DNA from 3 places in the Pseudomonas sp. MPR-R2A5 genome. Region 1 is predicted to be linked to each of the others. Evidence: riboswitches for the same ligand, from Rfam matches in the RefSeq annotation. Region 1 holds a riboswitch; each other region holds the start of a gene.

Region 1 (5,957 bases):
AAACGTTCAAGCGGGCGCCGCTGGCCGAGACTCAATTCGTGGGCGCAGTCCCCGTGCGTATCTTGCGGCCGAGCGGCAAGCCCAAGGGCGTGGTGCTGGATATCCACGGCGGCGGTTGGGTGATCGGCAATGCGCAGATGGATGATGACCTCAACCTGGGCCTGGTGAACGCGTGCGAGGTGGCGGTGGTGTCGGTGGATTATCGGCTGGCGGTCGATACACCGATAGAAGGGCTGATGGAGGATTGTTTGAGCGCCGCGCGCTGGCTGTTGGGTGACTGCGCGGAATTTGCCGGGTTGCCGGTGATTGTCGTGGGGGAATCGGCCGGTGCGCACTTGGCGGCGGCGACGTTGCTGGCATTGAAGCAGTGGCCGGATTTGCTCCAGCGCGTGAGCGGTGCGGTGTTGTATTACGGCGTCTATGATTTGACCGGCACTCCCAGCGTACGCGCGGCGGGCCCGCAGACGTTGTTGCTGGATGGGCCTGGCATGGTGGACGCGTTGCGCAGGCTGACCCCAGGGTTGAGCGATGAGCAGCGGCGACAGCCACCGTTGTCGCCGTTGTATGGCGACTTAAGCGGGTTGCCGCCGGCGTTGATGTTTGTGGGGGCATTGGACCCGCTCAAGGATGACACCCTGCTTATCGCTGAGCGCTGGGGGACGGTGGAAGCCTATCTGCTGCCGGAGGCGGCTCATGGGTTTATCCATTTTCCGTTGGCGATCGCCGAGAACGTACTGGCCTATAGCCGGGCGTGGGTCGCGCGCCGGATCGCTGTAGCACCGTAAACCTGCCGCGGTTCTTGCCTGATGGGTCCTTGCTTCAAGAGGTACCCATCATGGGCTTTCGTATGACGGGCCTTGCCCTAATGCCAGTCAGTCAAGGAGGAAAACGAAGCGGGCTCGCCACAACAAGCCCGCTTTCCACAATTAGCCCGCTCTCCAGAGTTACCGTTTTTCTCCTTGACTGACTGGCATTAGGGCTCGCCCCCGATGACCCTGTTGGGCCGCGTTGTTAAATCTCAGTTCGAGCGCAACCGCAGTATCTGCGCGCCGTCGAACGGGTCTGTCAGGTAATGCGCCTGCACGCCGAAGGTTTCCTGCAAGCGTTGCGGCGTCAGCACCTCCAGCGGTTTGCCCAGTGCCACCAATCGCCCATGATCCAGCACGGCCAGGCGGTCACAGGTCAGTGCCTGGTTGAGGTCGTGCAGGGCGATCAAGGTGGTGACGGGTAACGCCTGCACGCCTTTCAAGATCGTCAGTTGATGCTGGATGTCCAGGTGATTGGTCGGCTCATCCAGCAACAGGATCTGTGGCCGTTGCGCCAGGGCGCGGGCGATGTGCACGCGTTGGCGCTCACCGCCGGAGAGGCTGCGCCAGGCGCGTTGGCTCAGGTGGGTGGCGTCGACGTCGTGCAGGGCCTGGCGCACGATGCGATCGTCTTCGCTGGACCACGGGCTCAGCGCCGACAACCACGGTGTGCGCCCCAGTGCCACGGCGTCGAATACGCGGATGGCATCGTCGGTGTCGGCCTGTTGTTCCACCACTGCCAGGCGTTGTGCGATGGCGCGGCGGGACAGTTCGCCCAAACGCTCACCGCCCAGGTGCACCTCGCCGCTGGCCGGTGCGCGCAAGCCGGCGAGCAGTTTGAGCAGGGTCGATTTGCCGGAGCCGTTCGGCCCGACGATACCCAAGGTTTCCCCCGACTGGACTTGCAGGTGAATATCGCGCAGCAACTGGGCCTCTCGCACCTTGAAGCCCAGGGCCGTGCAGCTCAGCACCGTCATCGCGCATTCCTCCGGCCGATCAGGATCAGCGCAAATACCGGCGCGCCGACGAGTGCGGTGACCACGCCCACCGGAATGACCTGGCCCTTGATCAAGGTGCGTGACAGCACATCGGCTGTAATCAAAAACAACGCGCCTCCCAAGGCGCTGGCCGGCAGCAGGCGTGAGTGCCCGGTACCGAGCAACAGGCGTGCGGCGTGAGGGATGACCAGGCCGACAAAACCAATGGAGCCGACAATCGACACCATCACCGCGGTGACCAACGCCGCGCAGCCCACCAGCACAAATTGCACGCGGCGCACCGGGATGCCGAGGGACGCCGCCGAGTCGCTGCCGAAGGTGAATGCATCCAGTGCGCGGCGGTGCCACAGGCACACCGCCAACCCCGCGACGGCCACCGGTACCGCCAGCCACACCGACGACCAACGCACGCCGCTGAGATTACCCAGCAACCAGAACAGGATGCCGCGCGCCTGTTCGGAGCTGGCGGACTTGGTGATCAGGAACGCGGTCAGCGCGTTGAACAGCTGCGAACCGGCGATGCCTGCCAGGATGATCTGGCCGGTGCCGCTCGACGACCCGCTGGCCCGGGCGAGCAAAATCACCAGCGCAAACGCCGCCATCGCCCCGGCAAAGGCGCCGGCGGACAGCGAGATCAAGCCACCGCCGACCCCCATCAGCACCACCAGCACCGCGCCGGTCGAGGCACCGGCGCTGATGCCAAGCAGGTAGGGATCGGCCAAGGGGTTGCGCAACAACGACTGCAGAATCACCCCGCATGTGGCCAGCCCCGCACCGCAGGCGGCGGCGACCAGCGTGCGAGTGAGGCGATAGTTCCACACCACGCCTTCGTCGATAGGGTCCAGCGCGTAGCCAGCGGCCCACAGTTTATTGGCCAACACCTGGAGCACTACCTGCGGCTCGATGGCGGTTTCGCCGATGGCTACGCCGGCCAGTATGGCGATCAACAGCAGCGCCAGGGCGAGAAGCGTTCTGCTCATTTGGGCAGGTCGTAGCTGTCGATGGCGCTCGCCAGTTGGTCGAGCCCATCGAAAGTACGCACGCTGGCCTGTAGGGCCATGGCGTCAAGGATGATGATGCGGTTGTGTTTCACCGCGTCCATGTTGCGTGTCACCGGGTCGCTGCGCAGGAAGGCCAGTTTCTGTTCGTAGTTGTCGGCCGGGTAGCGGCGGCGGTCCATGCGCGCGATCACCAGGAAGGTGGGGTTGGCTTTGGCGAGGGTTTCCCAGCCGACGGCGGGCCACTCTTCATCGGACTGCACCACGTTGTGCAAGCCGAGGGTTTGCAGCATGAATTCGGGGACACCCTTGTGGCCGGCCACATAGGGATCGCTGGCCATTTCGGCGCTGGAGAACCACACCAGCGCACTGGCCTGCTTGAGGCCCTTGTTGCGGGCGGTGGCGACGGACTTGGCCAGGCGCGCCTTGAGCGCCTCGTTCAGTTGCTGGCCGCGGTCCGGCACGTCGAAAATCTCGGCCAGTTGGCTGATGCTTTTATAAATGGTGTCGATGCGGAACGGCTCCAGGCGTGTGCCGTCGGCGCCCACCAGGTTGTTCTTGCCTTCGCAGTCGGAGGGCAGCAGGTAGGTGGGGATCTTCAATTCATGAAACTGCTCGCGGGTGCCGACCACGCCTTGTGGGCCAACCACCCATTCCAACTCGGCGGCCACCAGTTGCGGGCGCTTGGCAATGACCGCTTCGAAGCTTGGCTCATTGTTGGCCAGGCGCTCGATGGTGTCGTTCTGTGCCTTGAACTGCGGCAACACGTTGTTGAACCACAACGCCGTGCCGACCACTGTGTTGCCCACACCCAGGGCGTAGAGCATTTCGGTCGCCGCCTGGCCAATGGTTACGCTGCGGGCGGGCGCTTGCTGAAAGGTCAGGGTGCTGCCGCAGTTCTCCAGCGTCAGCGGGTAGTGGGTGGGCGTCGCCTGGGCCAGGGCACAGAAGCCCAGGCCGGTGAGCAAGGCGGTAACGCGTGGCAGCATGGGGCAATCTCCTGGGAGCCGTACGTGGAACTGGGGAGGTACGGTTCGGAAATACGCCCTCGGACGCTGCGGTGGAGGCAGCCAAGGATGTCCTTCCCGGACACCCCGCCGGTTAGTGGTTTTACTGGGCCGGCAGGTCTCCTGACTGATGCGTCTTCACCCGGCTCCAGCCTTCCCGGAGGGTATCCAGTGGCGTTGAGGAGCAGGCTCGGCATCTACAGTTGCGGGGGCAGTTCCGATTGACGCGGGGGTACCGCGCTTCGGATTCCCTATTAGTCCCGTTTGGGAACCGGCGCGGTATGGTAGTCGATTGGGCTGGGGAGGGGGAACCGAATGGCGGCTTTCTGTAGGCGCGTATAGGCTCGCGCCCACATAAAGCCGCGGTAACCGGTCAGAGGCGTATATCTTCAGGGCCGCGGATCAGTGCTTCAATTCGCGTCCCCGTGGCGCGCTCTTCATTGCTGAAACCGTCGTAGTCGGCCAGGTTGGCGAAACGGATGCCGGTCAATTGCTCGATCTGGATCACACTGCGCCGGTAGGTCCGCAGTTGGCCAAATACCAGATCAAGCTGACCGAGTTCACGGCTCTGGTCGATCATGTAGGCGCTGGCAGAGGGCTTGCCGTCGTCGCCGAGGTAGGCCACCACTTTCCAGAATGCCTTGGGGATTTTCACGCCGCGGTAGACACGGTCGTCATCGGCCAACACCGGGCCGGTAAACACCGTGGCCCGGGCCTTCCAGCGTTGTGTGTTGTCGAGAATGTAGTCTTCGAGCTCCAGCCAGGTCTTCTGGTTGAACCCGCTCATCTGCGGCGAGCAATTGGTGAAATGGAACGTGTCGAGGTTGGCGGTGTTGGCCTCGTCGCCCCAGTTGGGATCCTGTCGTCGCACCAGGTGGCCGCGATCCAGGCCGTTGTTGGTGTAGAGCTCGTCGCCGATCTGCGCGCTGATGGGCAGGCGGCCGTCGTAGGCCCAGGTGTCGTTGCTGCGAACGATATCCACCGCCTGTCCGCCGTCGATATTCACGCCCACATAGAGCGCCATCCGTCGGGAACGTGACAGGGTCACCGAGAAATGCGTGTAGTCCAGGCGCAGCGGCTGGACGTCAGTTGCCAATGCCTCATCCACCGTGGGCCACGGCACGGCGAAGCCGCTGAGAAAGTCGGGTGCGTAGCCACGCCGGTCCTGCAGATCCTTGGCGGGCGTCACACGGGGCGTCGCCGCCCTGGCTTCCATCAGGCTGGGGGTGGCCGGGATCAACGGGCGTAGATCGACGAGCCGGGGGCGGTGGGTCAGGTCAATTTTGGCTTTGCGTGCTGGCATCGCGAGTTCCTCGCAGTCTTGGGTAAACACGACTGCAACACAGGTTCATGACAATTAGGGCCAGGTGCCCGCAGCAGGGCTATCCTGAACCGGTGACCCGGACGTTCATTACCCGCCAAAAGGAGCCAGCCCATGTGTGTTCGCCACCCGCGCCAGGCGATTTTCTGCCTGATCCCGCCTTACATCCTCGACCAGATCGCGCGTAACGGTAATAAAACGCAACGGGACGTCGCGCTACGTACCCGCGCCAAGGACAGCACGTTCCGCTCGTTGCGCATGGTCGCCGAGCCCGCTCATGGCCCGGCCCGTATGGCCTTGGCCATGGGCGCCGGCAAACGGCGTTCGATCTACGGCGCCGAGGGCACGGATAGCCTGCCAGGCAAGCTGATCCGCGGCGAAGGGCAGCCCGCCAGCGGCGATGCGGCCGTAGACGAAGCTTATGACGGTTTGGGCGCCACGTTCGATTTTTTTGACCAGGTCTTCGACCGCAACTCCATCGACGATGCCGGTATGGCGCTGGACGCGACCGTGCATTTTGGCCAGAACTACAACAATGCGTTCTGGAACTCGACCCAGATGGTGTTTGGTGATGGCGATCAGCAATTATTCAACCGGTTCACGATCGCGCTTGATGTGATTGGCCATGAATTGGCCCACGGCGTGACCGAGGATGAAGCCAAGCTGATGTATTTCAATCAATCCGGCGCCTTGAACGAGTCGTTGTCGGATGTGTTTGGCTCGCTGATCAAACAGTACTCGTTGCAGCAGAAGGCGCAAGATGCCGATTGGTTGATCGGCAAAGGGTTGTTTACCGACAAGATCAAAGGCATTGCGCTGCGCTCGAT
Region 2 (5,957 bases), on a different contig from region 1:
CTACTTGGGCGATAACCAGTTTATCCACTCCAGCAGCCGTCGCAGTGGCGGTGTTCGAGTCGACAACCTGGGTGACAGCTACTGGAGCAAAACCTTTATCGAAGCCAAGCGCGCACTCGCCATGGCCCCGACAACGGTTACCGCCAGCAAGTAAAGTTAAAGTGATACTTGAAGTTTGACGTGTAAGCGCTAGAATCCCTGGATATTGTTGTAATCCGTTCGCGCAAGCTTTGCTTGCGCGTTCTGGTTTTCAGCGTTCGGCAGCGAAAGCCGCATCCAGACCAGGATTGTTCTGCACATGTCGACCTCGGCCCGCCTGATTCTTATTGTTTGCGCCGCGCTCCTCAGCGCCTGCGCAAGCCGCACACCGCCACCCGCTCACGTAGCGGCCAAGCCTAAGCCGGTGTTCAACTATTCCAGCCAAAGTTTCTCGCCTGCTGCTGAAGATGTGCTCTTCCGCGCGCTGGGCCTGGTCGGCACGCCTTACCGATGGGGCGGCAATACGCCGGATTCGGGTTTTGATTGCAGTGGCTTGATCGGCTTCGTCTACCGCGATGCCGCTGGCATTTCCCTGCCGCGCACCACCCGCGAATTGATCGTGATGCGCGCCCAGGATGTCAGCGAAGAAAACCTGCAGACCGGTGACTTGCTGTTCTTTGCCACCGGTGGTGGGTCACAGGTCAGTCATGCCGGGATCTATGTAGGCGAAGGGCGCTTTGTGCATGCGCCACAAACGGGCGGTACGGTGAAGCTGGACACCTTGTCCAAAGCCTATTGGCAGAACGCCTACCTGAGTGCCAAGCGCGTGTTGCCGGCTGAGCACTTGGCCCGCAATCCCTAAGCCAGAAACCGAACCCAATGTGGGAGGGAGCAAGCTCCCTCCCACATTTTTTGTGGTGGTCTTGAGAAAAGTTACTTAACAGCAGACACCCGCCACACCTTATTCCCCACATCATCCGCCACCAGCAGGTCCCCCTGCTGATCGATCACCACACCCACCGGCCGGCCCATGGCGTTTTCATCCTTGTCGAGGAACCCGGTCAGCACGTCCACTGGCTGCCCCTTGGGCTTGCCACCTTCGAACGGCACAAAGATCACCTTGTAGCCACTGTGCGGCTTGCGGTTCCATGACCCGTGCTGGCCGATAAAGGCGCCGTTGACGAACGGTGCAGGTAATTTGCTGCCTTCGGCGAAGGTCAGCCCCAGCGAAGCGGTATGCGGGCCGACGGCGTAGTCTGGCGCGATCGCCTTGGCGACCAGGGCCGGGTCCTGTGGTGTGACACGCACATCCACATGTTGCCCGTAGTAGCTGAATGGCCAGCCATAAAACGCGCCATCCTTGACCGAGGTGATGTAGTCCGGCACCAGGTCGCTGCCGATCTCATCGCGCTCGTTGACCGCGGTCCACAGCTTGCCGCTCTGCGGTTCCCAGGCCATGCCGTTGGGGTTGCGCAGGCCCGAAGCGAAAATCCGGTGCTGGCCACTGGCGCGATCGACTTCCCAGATCGCCGCCCGACCTTGTTCCGCTTCCAGGCCGTTCTCGCCGACGTTGCTGTTGGAACCGACGCTCACATACAACTTGCTGCCGTCCTTGCTGGCTACCACGTTTTTCGTCCAGTGGTGGTTGATGCTGCCGCCCGGCAGGTCGACCACCGTGGTGCCGGCCTGCGTGATTGCGGTTTCGCCCGGTTGATAGGGAAAGCGCAGCAGCTTGTCTGAGTCGGCCACGTAGAGGTCGTTGCCCACCAGGGTCATGCCGAACGGCGAGTTGAGATTTTCCAGGAAGACCGTGCGGGTCTCGGCGACGCCATCGTGATCGGCATCGCGCAGCAAGGTGATGCGGTTCGGGCTGGGCACGCCGGCACCGGCACGGCCCATGACCTTTTCCATTACCCAGCCGCGAATGCCCTTGGCGTCATCCGGCTTGGGCGGCGCATTGGTTTCGGCCACCAACACATCGCCATTGGGTAGCACATACAGCCAGCGAGGGTGATCCAGGCCTTCGGCGAACGCTGTCACTTGGGTGCCCGCGGCGGCGGTTGGCTTCATGCCATCAGGCCAGCCAATGGCTGGGGCGATATTCACGGTGGGGATCAGGGTCTTGTTGGGCTCTGGCAGTTGGGGCGAAGGGCCGGTGCCATCCGATACCTTCAAGGTCGAGCTTTCTCCGCAGGCAGCGAGGGTGCCTGCGACCATGATCAGTAGGGCGAGTCTTGTTTTATGCATGGTTTTCTCCTGAATGCCTGTAAGGGTAGAGGAGTGCTGCGGCACGATGGTTCAAGTGCAAGGCCAGCTTTAATTGACGCTCCCCCCCCAACCCACTAACCTTCGCGACTTGTTTCAGGTGCTCTGTGACCCAAGGGTCGACTGAGTGAAACAGGGAAGCCGGTGAGTGAGCGCACTTGTACACAGTGTTGCCGCAATTCCGGCGCTGCCCCCGCAACGGTAAATGAGTCAAGACGGTGCTATTGGCCACTGTATCGCGCTGCGATATGGGAAGGCGCAGCGTCGGCCTGCTTTCTATAAAGCGAGCCACTCATGAGTCCGGAGACCGGCCTGGATCATCCAACAGCATCACGGTGGGCGATGCTTGGCTGTCTGTTTTTGTTTTTTCCTGCCCGCCGTTTTTGTCCAGCCCCAACGGAGAGCTGCCATGACCGATTCCCCCGACCGCGACGAACGCCACCTGGCGCGCATGCTGCGCAAAAAAGCCGTGATTGACGAGCGCATTGCCAATTCCCCGAACGAATGCGGTTTGCTGCTGGTGCTGACCGGCAACGGCAAAGGCAAAAGCAGCTCTGCGTTCGGCATGCTCGCGCGCGCCATGGGCCACGGCATGCAGTGCGGCGTGGTGCAGTTCATCAAAGGCCGTAACAGCACCGGCGAAGAATTGTTCTTCCGGCGTTTCCCCGAACAAGTGCGCTTTCACGTCATGGGCGAAGGCTTCACCTGGGAAACCCAGGACCGCCAGCGCGACATCGCCGCCGCCGAGGCCGCCTGGGCCGTGTCTCGCGAACTGCTGCAAGACCCGAGCATCGGCCTAGTGGTGCTGGATGAGCTGAACATCGCCCTCAAGCATGGCTACCTCGACCTGGACCAGGTACTGAGCGACCTGCAAGCCCGTCCGCCGATGCAGCACGTGGTGGTTACCGGCCGTGGCGCCAAGCCGGAGTTGATCGAGATGGGTGACACCGTCACCGAAATGGGCATGCTCAAGCACGCGTTCCAGGCCGGTATCAAGGCACAGAAGGGCGTCGAACTTTGAATCAGCCCCGTCATTGTCCGGCCGTACTGATCGCCGCACCGGCGTCCGGCCAGGGCAAAACCACGGTCACCGCTGCGCTGGCCCGTTTGCACCGCAACCTGGGGCGCAAAGTACGCGTGTTCAAATGCGGCCCGGACTTCCTCGACCCGATGATCCACGAACGCGCCAGCGGTGCGCCGGTGTATCAGTTGGATATGTGGATGGTTGGCGAGCAGGAAAGTCGTCGCTTGCTGTGGGAAGCGGCAGGGGAGGCCGACCTGATCCTGATCGAAGGCGTCATGGGCCTGTTTGACGGTACGCCGTCCAGCGCCGACCTGGCGCGGCACTTCGGTGTGCCGGTGCTGGCGGTGATCGACGGCACCGCCATGGCCCAGACCTTCGGTGCCCTGGCCCTGGGCCTGGCGCGTTATCAGCCGGACTTGCCGTTTGCCGGTGTGTTGGCCAACCGTGTCGGCACCTTGCGCCATGCGCAACTGCTCGAAGGGAGCCTCACCGAAGGCCTGCGCTGGTACGGCGCGTTGTCCCGTGAAACCGGGATTGAGTTGCCCAGCCGCCATCTTGGCCTGGTGCAAGCCAGCGAACTGAATGACCTCGACGTACGCCTGGACGCCGCTGCCCAGGCCCTGGGCAACAGTTGTGAAGTTGCCTTGCCGCCGCCGGTGACCTTCGCCGCGCCTGAAGTGATCGAAGCCGAACCGCTGCTCGCCGGTGTGCGCATCGCCGTGGCCCGTGACGAAGCCTTTGCCTTCACCTATGGCGCCAGCCTGGATCTATTGCGGGCGATGGGGGCCGAGTTGCGCTTTTTCTCACCGATTCATGATCGCCAAGTGCCCGAGGCCGACAGCCTCTATCTGCCAGGCGGGTACCCGGAGCTGCATCACCAGGCGCTGGCGGAAAACACCTCGATGCTCGATGCCATCCGTGCCCATCATGCTGCCGGTAAACCCTTGCTTGCCGAGTGTGGCGGCATGCTCTACCTGCTGGACTCGCTCACCGATGTCGACGGCACCCGTGCCGAGCTGGTCGGCCTGTTGCAGGGGGATGCGGTGATGCAGAAGAAACTGGCGGCCCTTGCCCTGCAAAGCGTCGAGTTGCCGGAAGGCGTATTGCGCGGGCACACCTACCACCATTCCCTGACCAGCACCGACTGGCAACCGATCGCCCGTGGCTTGAGCCCCAACGGCGGGCGGGGTGCCGAGGCGGTGTATCGGCAAGGGCGGATGACCGCTTCCTACGTGCACTTCTACTTCCCCTCCAATCCCCGTGCGGTTGCTGCGCTGTTTGCGCCCGACCTTGAGTCAGCCCAGTCCCATGAGTGACAACGCTTTCCCCCCGGCCGAGCGCGACGCCGTTTACCGCGCCATCGCCGAACGCCGCGACATGCGCCATTTCACCGGCGGCACGGTGGCCCCGCACTTGCTGCATCGCCTGCTCCAGGCCGCGCACCAGGCGCCCAGCGTCGGCCTGATGCAGCCCTGGCGCTTTATCCGCATCAGCGACCGCCAGCTACGAGGGCAGATCCAGCAACTGGTGGAGGAAGAACGTATACGCACCGCCGAAGCCTTGGGCGAGCGCTCCGATGAATTCATGAAGCTCAAGGTCGAAGGCATCCATGACTGCGCCGAAGTGCTGGTGGCGGCGCTGATGGACGATCGCGAGCGGCATATCTTCGGGCGACGTACCTTGCCGGAAATGGACATGGCCTCCCTGGCCTGCGCGATTCAGAATCTGTGGCTGGCCGCGCGCGTCGAGGGCTTGGGCATGGGCTGGGTCTCGCTGTTCGAACCCCGGGCCCTGGCCGACCTGCTGGGTTTGCCGCCTGGCGCGAAACCCCTGGCGGTGCTGTGCCTGGGGCCGGTCGACGCCTTCTACCCGGCCCCGATGCTGCAGCTCGAAGGCTGGACCGAACCGCGTCCGCTGAGTGACATGTTGTATGAGAATGTGTGGGGAGCAAGTCAATGAGTGTGGCCTTGCTGTGTGTCGCCGCGGTGGCGCTGGATGCGCTGCTGGGTGAACCCAGGCGCTGGCATCCGCTGGTGGCGTTTGGCAATTTCGCCGGACGCATCGAGCAACGTTTCAATAGCGGTGGCCGTGGCTGGCGCAGCCACGGTGTGACCGCGTGGGTGATTGCGGTGGTGCCGTTGACGCTGTTGGCCACTGCGTTGTCGTGGGCACCCTATATCGGTTGGGTGTTGGAGGTGCTCGCACTGTACTGCGCCCTCGGCATGCGCAGCCTTGGCGAGCATGTGATTCCGGTGGCCCAGGCCCTGCGCAGCGATGACCTGGATGAGGCCCGCAAGCGCGTGAGCTACCTGGTCAGCCGCCAGACCAGCGAACTGGACCGTACTGAAGTCGCCCGTGCCGCCACCGAGTCGGTGCTGGAGAATGGCAGCGACGCAATATTTGCTGCGCTGTTCTGGTTCGTGGTGGCCGGCGTGCCGGGTGTGGTGCTCTACCGCCTGAGCAACACCCTCGACGCGATGTGGGGCTATCGCAACGAACGCTTCGAACGCTTCGGCTGGGCCGCGGCGAAGATCGACGATGTACTCAACTATGTGCCTGCGCGCCTGGTGGCCTTGACCTACGCGTTGCTGGGCAAGACTCGACTGGCGCTCAAATGCTGGCGCATCCAGGGGCCGACCTGGGACAGCCCGAATGCCGGGCCGGTGATGGCCGCTGGCGCAGGCGCCTT
Region 3 (5,957 bases), on a different contig from region 1:
GGCAACAAAGTCCATACGCTCCGGCGCGGCGCGGTAGCACACCACGTCCGACTGGCTGCGCTCACTGCGCCAGGCCAGGTCCTTGAAGCTGATCGGCCGGCTGATAATCCGCCCGTCCAGCTCCGGCAAGGCAATGTGCATCGCCAGGTCGCGCGGGCCGAGGCCTTGTTCGCTGGCTTGCCAGCCGGGTTGGTTGTCCTGGGCGCAGATCGCCTGGATCACCGGGATATTGCGGCGAAACGGGCGTAGATGGGGGGCTTCGGGGCTGGATTGGGCAAAGCCGGTGGTGTTCAGAATCACCGCCGCATTGACTTCATCCAGCCAATCCTCGACCACCGCCAGGCAGCCGGGCTCTTTCAAACTGGCCACCGCCACCGGCAACGGGTTAAGGCCCGCTGCCTGCAAACGCTGGCAGAACACATCGATAAAGCCGGTATTGGCCGCCTGCAAATGAGAGCGATAGAACAGCACCGCCGCCACCGGAAACTCCGGGTGCCACTCCATTTGCCAGTCATTGAGGCGGGCATTGGCTTGATGCGGGTGATAAATCGCAGTGCGCGGCAGAGTGTGTGGCTCGGCCCAGGCGTAGTCACGCTGCAGATAAGCGCTGGCCAGGCAGCGATAAAAATCCAGGGCATTGCCCAGGCCACCCTGGCGCAGGTACTGCCACAAGCGGTCGCGTGCCTCAGCGGCCACGGTGCTGAGGCCACTGAGTTCCGGGTCCGGGCGATCATCACCGGGCACCAGGATCAACGTGACGCCGCGCTCGGCCAGCGCCACCAGGCGCTCGATACCGTAGCGCCAATACCCGATGCCACCATGCAGCGAAATCAGGATGACCTTGGCATGGCGCAGCACTTCATCGACATACAGATCGACCGAGGCGTGGTTCTGCACCTGCATGGGGTTGGCCAGGCGCAGGCTCGGGTAGTCCTCGGGCAACTGCTGGGCGGCTTCGGCCAGCAGCGCCAGGCTGGAATCGCCGCTGCACAGAATCACCAGCTCGGCGGGGGTTTGCCCCAGGTCGGCGATATTGTCGTCCGCGACGAAGCCGCCGGGTTGAGTCCTGAGCAGGTGCATGGGTTAAACGTTGAGCGCTGCGCGCAATTGCGCTTCGAGGCCGGCCGCGTCCAGCGCCTGGCCGATCAGCACCAGGCGCGTGATACGCGCCTCGTCGGCCCCCCAGGCGCGGTCGAAGTGCTTGTCGAAACGCGTGCCCACGCCCTGGATCAGCAGGCGCATCGGCTTGTTCGGAATCGCCGCGAAGCCTTTGACACGCAGGATGCCGTGCTGCACCACCAACTGGGTCAGCGCGTCGAGCAACAGTGCCTCATCGGCCTGGGGCAGGTCGATGGAGATGGAGTCGAACGCGTCGTGGTCGTGGTCGTCTTCACCGTCGTGGTGATGATCGTGATGGCTGTGGCGGCCGTCGATATGCTCTTCGGAGCCGGCGCCCAGGCCAATCAGCACGTCCAGGGGCAGGCGACCGCTGCTGGCTTCGACGATCTTCACCGCGGGTGGCAGCTCTTCGGCCACTTCCAGGCGCACGCGGGCCAGGTCCTCGGGGCTGATCATGTCGCACTTGTTGAGGATCACCAGGTCGGCGCTGGCCAACTGGTCGGCGAACAGTTCATGCAACGGGGATTCGTGGTCCAGGTTCGGATCAAGCTTGCGCTGGGCATCGACCTGGTCCGGGAAGGCGGCGAAGGTGCCGGCGGCCACCGCCGGGCTGTCGACCACGGTGATCACCGCGTCGACGGTGCAGGCGCTGCGGATTTCCGGCCATTGGAAGGCTTGCACCAGGGGCTTGGGCAAGGCCAGGCCCGAGGTTTCGATGAGGATATGGTCGAGGTCGCCGCGACGGGCCACCAGTTCGCGCATCACCGGAAAGAACTCTTCCTGGACGGTGCAGCACAGGCAGCCGTTCGCCAGTTCATACACGCGGCCGTTGGCTTCTTCCTCGGTGCAACCGATCGAGCATTGCTTGAGGATCTCACCGTCAATGCCCAACTCGCCGAATTCGTTGACGATCACCGCAATGCGACGGCCCTGGGCGTTATCGAGCATGTGGCGCAGCAAGGTGGTTTTGCCCGAGCCGAGAAAGCCGGTAACGATAGTGACGGGAAGTTTGGCCAGTGTTTTCATCGGATGCCCTTGGGGGCGGGCATACGGGACGATAGGCCCTGCGTGGCGCGCAGCAGCAGATTTCGTCACCGGATCACCCCGCCCGGTTGAATTGGAAAATCGGTTGCGAGGCAGGTCTCCTGGCTTGGGGCTTGCGGGTCTTGCGACCGGCGCTGGCTGCGCCTTCCCGCCGCAATGGCAGTGGCGTGGCAGTCAGATAAACCCTTCACAGTTGCGGGGGCAGCCGCGGCTTGAACCGCGTTCCCTTCTTAGCTTCGGCCTGGGCCGAAGAACCTCGAAGGTGCAAGGCTACAGGGGCTCGGTCAATTTGACTACCGTCGCTCTGCATGCTTTCCTACACGCCTTGTTTCGGGTGCCCTTCACAGGGTGAAACGGGAAACCGGTGAGTCATAGCCTTATGACCAGTCCGGTGCTGCCCCCGCAACGGTAAGCGAGTGAAGCGTCAGATCCACTGTGCCTGTACGGCATGGGAAGGCGACGCTTTATAGACCCAGTGTCCCTCGCAAGCCCGGAGACCGGCCCGAATAACATCAGATAACAAACCCGCGGTGGGCGGGCGCTGTTAAAACCCTGCGTGCCCGGCTCGCGGGGTTTGCATGCGCTCGTTTCACCCTGAACACGATAGGGACGCGCCATGTCGATCATCAGCAGCACTTCGCACACCGCCAGCAGTACCGCCACCCTCAGCCAACGCCTGACCGCCGCCATCGGCGCCTCGATCCTGGGCGCGTGCCTGGTGTATTTCGCCGGGTTCTCGCATATCGAGGCGGTGCACAACGCAGCCCACGATACTCGCCACAGCGCCGCGTTCCCGTGCCACTGAGACCTGCCGACATGATCAAACGTATTGCGCAAACCGCAGGGTTCACCGGCTTGCTGGCCGCCCTGCTGCTGACCCTGCTGCAAAGCTTCTGGGTCGCTCCGCTGATTCTGCAGGCGGAAACCTTCGAAAAGGCCCCGGCCGCGACTGAAGTCGTGCACGAGCATGCCGCTGGCGCCGCTGCGCACACCCACGACGCCGAAGCCTGGGAGCCGGAAGACGGCTGGCAGCGTGTGCTGTCGACCACCGGCGGCAACCTGGTGGTCGCCGTCGGCTTCGCCCTGATGCTGGCCGGCCTCTATACCCTGCGCGCACCGACCCGCACGGCCCAAGGCTTGCTGTGGGGCCTGGCCGGCTACGCGACCTTTGTGTTGGCGCCGACCCTGGGCCTGCCGCCCGAGCTGCCGGGCACGGCCGCCGCCGACCTGGCGCAACGCCAGATCTGGTGGATCGGCACGGCCGCCTCCACTGCGGCCGGTATTGCGCTGTTGGTGTTCGGTGGCAACTGGCTGCTTAAAGGGCTGGGCGTGGCGATCCTCGTGGTGCCTCACGTAATCGGCGCCCCGCAGCCGCAAGTGCATTCGATGCTGGCGCCAGAGGCACTGGAAGCACAATTCAAGATCGCCTCGCAGTTGACCAACGTCGCCTTCTGGCTGGCCCTCGGCCTGATCAGCGCCTGGTTGTTTCGCCGCAACCGCGACGATCAATACTCGGCATGAAACTCGCGGTCGGCCTCGGTTGCCAGCGGGGCTGCGAATTGCACGCCCTGCTGGCGCTGTTTGACACGGCCCTCGCCGAAGCGGGTATCGAGCGCCAGCACATCACCGCACTGGCGAGTCTCGACCGCAAACAGGACGAGCCGGGGTTACTGGCCCTGGCGCATAGGTTGAACCTGCCATTGCAGTGCTTCAGCGCCGAACAGTTGGCCGCGTATGAAGGCCGTCTGAGCCATAAATCAGCGGTCGCCTTTGCCCACACCGGCTGTTACGGCATCGCCGAAAGCGCCGCCCTGGCCCTGGCCGAACAGCTCTCCCCAGGCCCTGCCCGCTTGCTGATCACCCGCAAGAAAACCGCCCAGGCCACCTTTGCATTGGCCTGCGCCGGCTGAAAAATCGATAATTGCGTCTTCCGATCATGAGCAATCTTCATGCTCGCCCGTTTTTCGACAGGAATCCTCCATGACCGTCTACTTCATCGGTGCCGGCCCCGGCGACCCGGAATTGATCACTGTCAAAGGCCAACGGCTGATCCGCAGTTGCCCGGTGATCATCTATGCCGGTTCGCTGGTACCGGCGGCCGTGCTGGAGGGGCATCAAGCGCAACTGGTGGTCAACAGCGCCGAACTGCACCTGGCGCAGATCATCGAGCTGATCAAGACCGCCCACGCCAACGGCCAGGATGTGGCGCGGGTGCATTCCGGCGATCCGAGCCTGTATGGGGCGATCGGCGAGCAGATTCGTCATCTGCGCGAGCTGGGCATCCCGTTCCAGATCATTCCGGGCGTGACCGCAGTCGCCGCCTGTGCCGCGCTGCTGGAGGCCGAACTGACCTTGCCGGACATCGCCCAGAGCGTAATCCTGACCCGTTACGCCGATAAAACCCGCATGCCGGCCGGCGAGGACTTCGACAGCCTGGCCCGCCACGGCACCACCATGGCGATCCACCTGGGGGTCAACCACCTGGAGAAGATCGTCGCAGAGCTGCTGCCGCACTATGGCGCGGATTGCCCGATTGCCGTGGTGCACCGGGCAACCTGGCCGGATCAGGATTGGGCGGTGGGCACACTCAGCGATATTGCCGACAAAGTCGCCGCCAAGGGCTTTCGGCGTACGGCGCTGATCGTGGTGGGCCGGGTGCTGGCGAGTGACAGTTTCAGTGAGTCGTCGTTGTATCGGGCGGGGCATGCGCACCTTTATCGACCTTGATAATTCACTTTATAAAACTAAAACAATGCATTGATTTAAATGAACAAATGCAAAAAAATTTGGGAGGGGGCTTGCCCCCGATCGCAGTGTGTCAGCCTGCTCAAGAAGCGACTGAGGCACCGCTATCGGGGGCAAGCCCCCTCCCACATTTGACCCTCCTTGTCAGGGAGATAGCGTCAGCATTCGAATTTGATTTTTTAATTCACAAATCATCAACAACACACTGATTTAACTGAATAAATGCAAAAAATGTGGGAGGGGGCTTGCCCCCGATGGCAGTGTGTCAGCCTGCTCATGAGGCGACTGAGGCACCGCTATCGGGGGAAAGCCCCCTCCCACACTTGATATTCAGCGTTAGATAGATTGCGTAAATAGCTGAATTTTAAGAATAAAAAACGGCGCTCACGGGGCGCCGTTTTTTTGTTCGCAGTGAACGCCTTACTCAGTAGTAGGCATTTTCTTTCTGCGTGTGGTCGGTCACGTCGCGTACGCCCTTGAGCTCCGGAATCCGCTCCAGCAGGGTGCGCTCGATGCCTTCGCGCAACGTCACGTCGGCCTGGCCGCAGCCCTGACAGCCGCCACCAAACTTGAGCACGGCAATGCCGTCATCTACTACGTCGATCAAGCTGACCTGACCGCCGTGGCTGGCCAGCCCTGGGTTGATCTCGGTTTGCAGGTAGTAGTTGATACGCTCGTTGACCGGGCTGTCGGCGTTGACGTTCGGCACCTTGGCGTTCGGAGCCTTGATGGTCAATTGGCCGCCCATGCGGTCGGTGGCGTAATCCACCACGGCATCGTCAAGGAAGGCTTCGCTGAAGGCATCGATATACGCGGTGAAGCTTTTCAGCCCCAGGGCGGTGTCTTCCGGCTTTTCTTCACCGGGCTTGCAGTAGGCAATGCACGTCTCGGCATACTGGGTGCCAGGCTGGGTGATAAAGACGCGGATACCGATACCTGGGGTGTTCTGCTTGGACAGCAGGTCGGCCAGGTAATCGTGGGCGGCGTCGGTAATGGTTATGGCAGTCATGGAAACTCCTCACAGGCTTGCCGGCAGTTTACGCCAAAAT

The links. Region 1 has a riboswitch for cobalamin ahead of AC1Q6I_RS31680 (ABC transporter substrate-binding protein). Riboswitches for the same ligand answer to the same signal wherever they lie in the genome.
Region 2: another riboswitch for cobalamin. It lies ahead of cobO (cob(I)yrinic acid a,c-diamide adenosyltransferase); the one in region 1 lies ahead of AC1Q6I_RS31680 (ABC transporter substrate-binding protein).
Region 3: another riboswitch for cobalamin. It lies ahead of AC1Q6I_RS14185 (CbtB domain-containing protein); the one in region 1 lies ahead of AC1Q6I_RS31680 (ABC transporter substrate-binding protein).

What each region holds. Positions count from the first base shown of each region.
Region 1 covers NZ_JBXAFK010000067.1:18,708-24,664, forward strand. Annotated here, with positions in the region: gene AC1Q6I_RS31665 (alpha/beta hydrolase fold domain-containing protein) at 1-785, shown strand, start outside; gene AC1Q6I_RS31670 (ABC transporter ATP-binding protein) at 1,019-1,783, opposite strand; gene AC1Q6I_RS31675 (FecCD family ABC transporter permease) at 1,780-2,784, opposite strand; gene AC1Q6I_RS31680 (ABC transporter substrate-binding protein) at 2,781-3,791, opposite strand; cobalamin riboswitch at 3,906-4,100, opposite strand; gene AC1Q6I_RS31685 (DNA/RNA non-specific endonuclease) at 4,183-5,112, opposite strand; gene AC1Q6I_RS31690 (M4 family metallopeptidase) at 5,245-5,957, shown strand, end outside.
Region 2 covers NZ_JBXAFK010000003.1:206,065-212,021, forward strand. Annotated here, with positions in the region: gene AC1Q6I_RS03665 (C40 family peptidase) at 1-154, shown strand, start outside; gene AC1Q6I_RS03670 (C40 family peptidase) at 299-841, shown strand; gene AC1Q6I_RS03675 (PQQ-dependent sugar dehydrogenase) at 913-2,226, opposite strand; cobalamin riboswitch at 2,326-2,574, shown strand; gene cobO (cob(I)yrinic acid a,c-diamide adenosyltransferase) at 2,654-3,265, shown strand; gene AC1Q6I_RS03685 (cobyrinic acid a,c-diamide synthase CobB) at 3,262-4,584, shown strand; gene bluB (5,6-dimethylbenzimidazole synthase) at 4,577-5,227, shown strand; gene cbiB (adenosylcobinamide-phosphate synthase CbiB) at 5,224-5,957, shown strand, end outside.
Region 3 covers NZ_JBXAFK010000017.1:39,368-45,324, reverse strand. Annotated here, with positions in the region: gene cobN (cobaltochelatase subunit CobN) at 1-1,080, opposite strand, end outside; gene cobW (cobalamin biosynthesis protein CobW) at 1,084-2,145, opposite strand; cobalamin riboswitch at 2,238-2,437, opposite strand; cobalamin riboswitch at 2,479-2,683, shown strand; gene AC1Q6I_RS14185 (CbtB domain-containing protein) at 2,780-2,968, shown strand; gene AC1Q6I_RS14180 (CbtA family protein) at 2,980-3,684, shown strand; gene AC1Q6I_RS14175 (cobalamin biosynthesis protein) at 3,681-4,073, shown strand; gene cobM (precorrin-4 C(11)-methyltransferase) at 4,144-4,890, shown strand; gene nfuA (Fe-S biogenesis protein NfuA) at 5,333-5,917, opposite strand.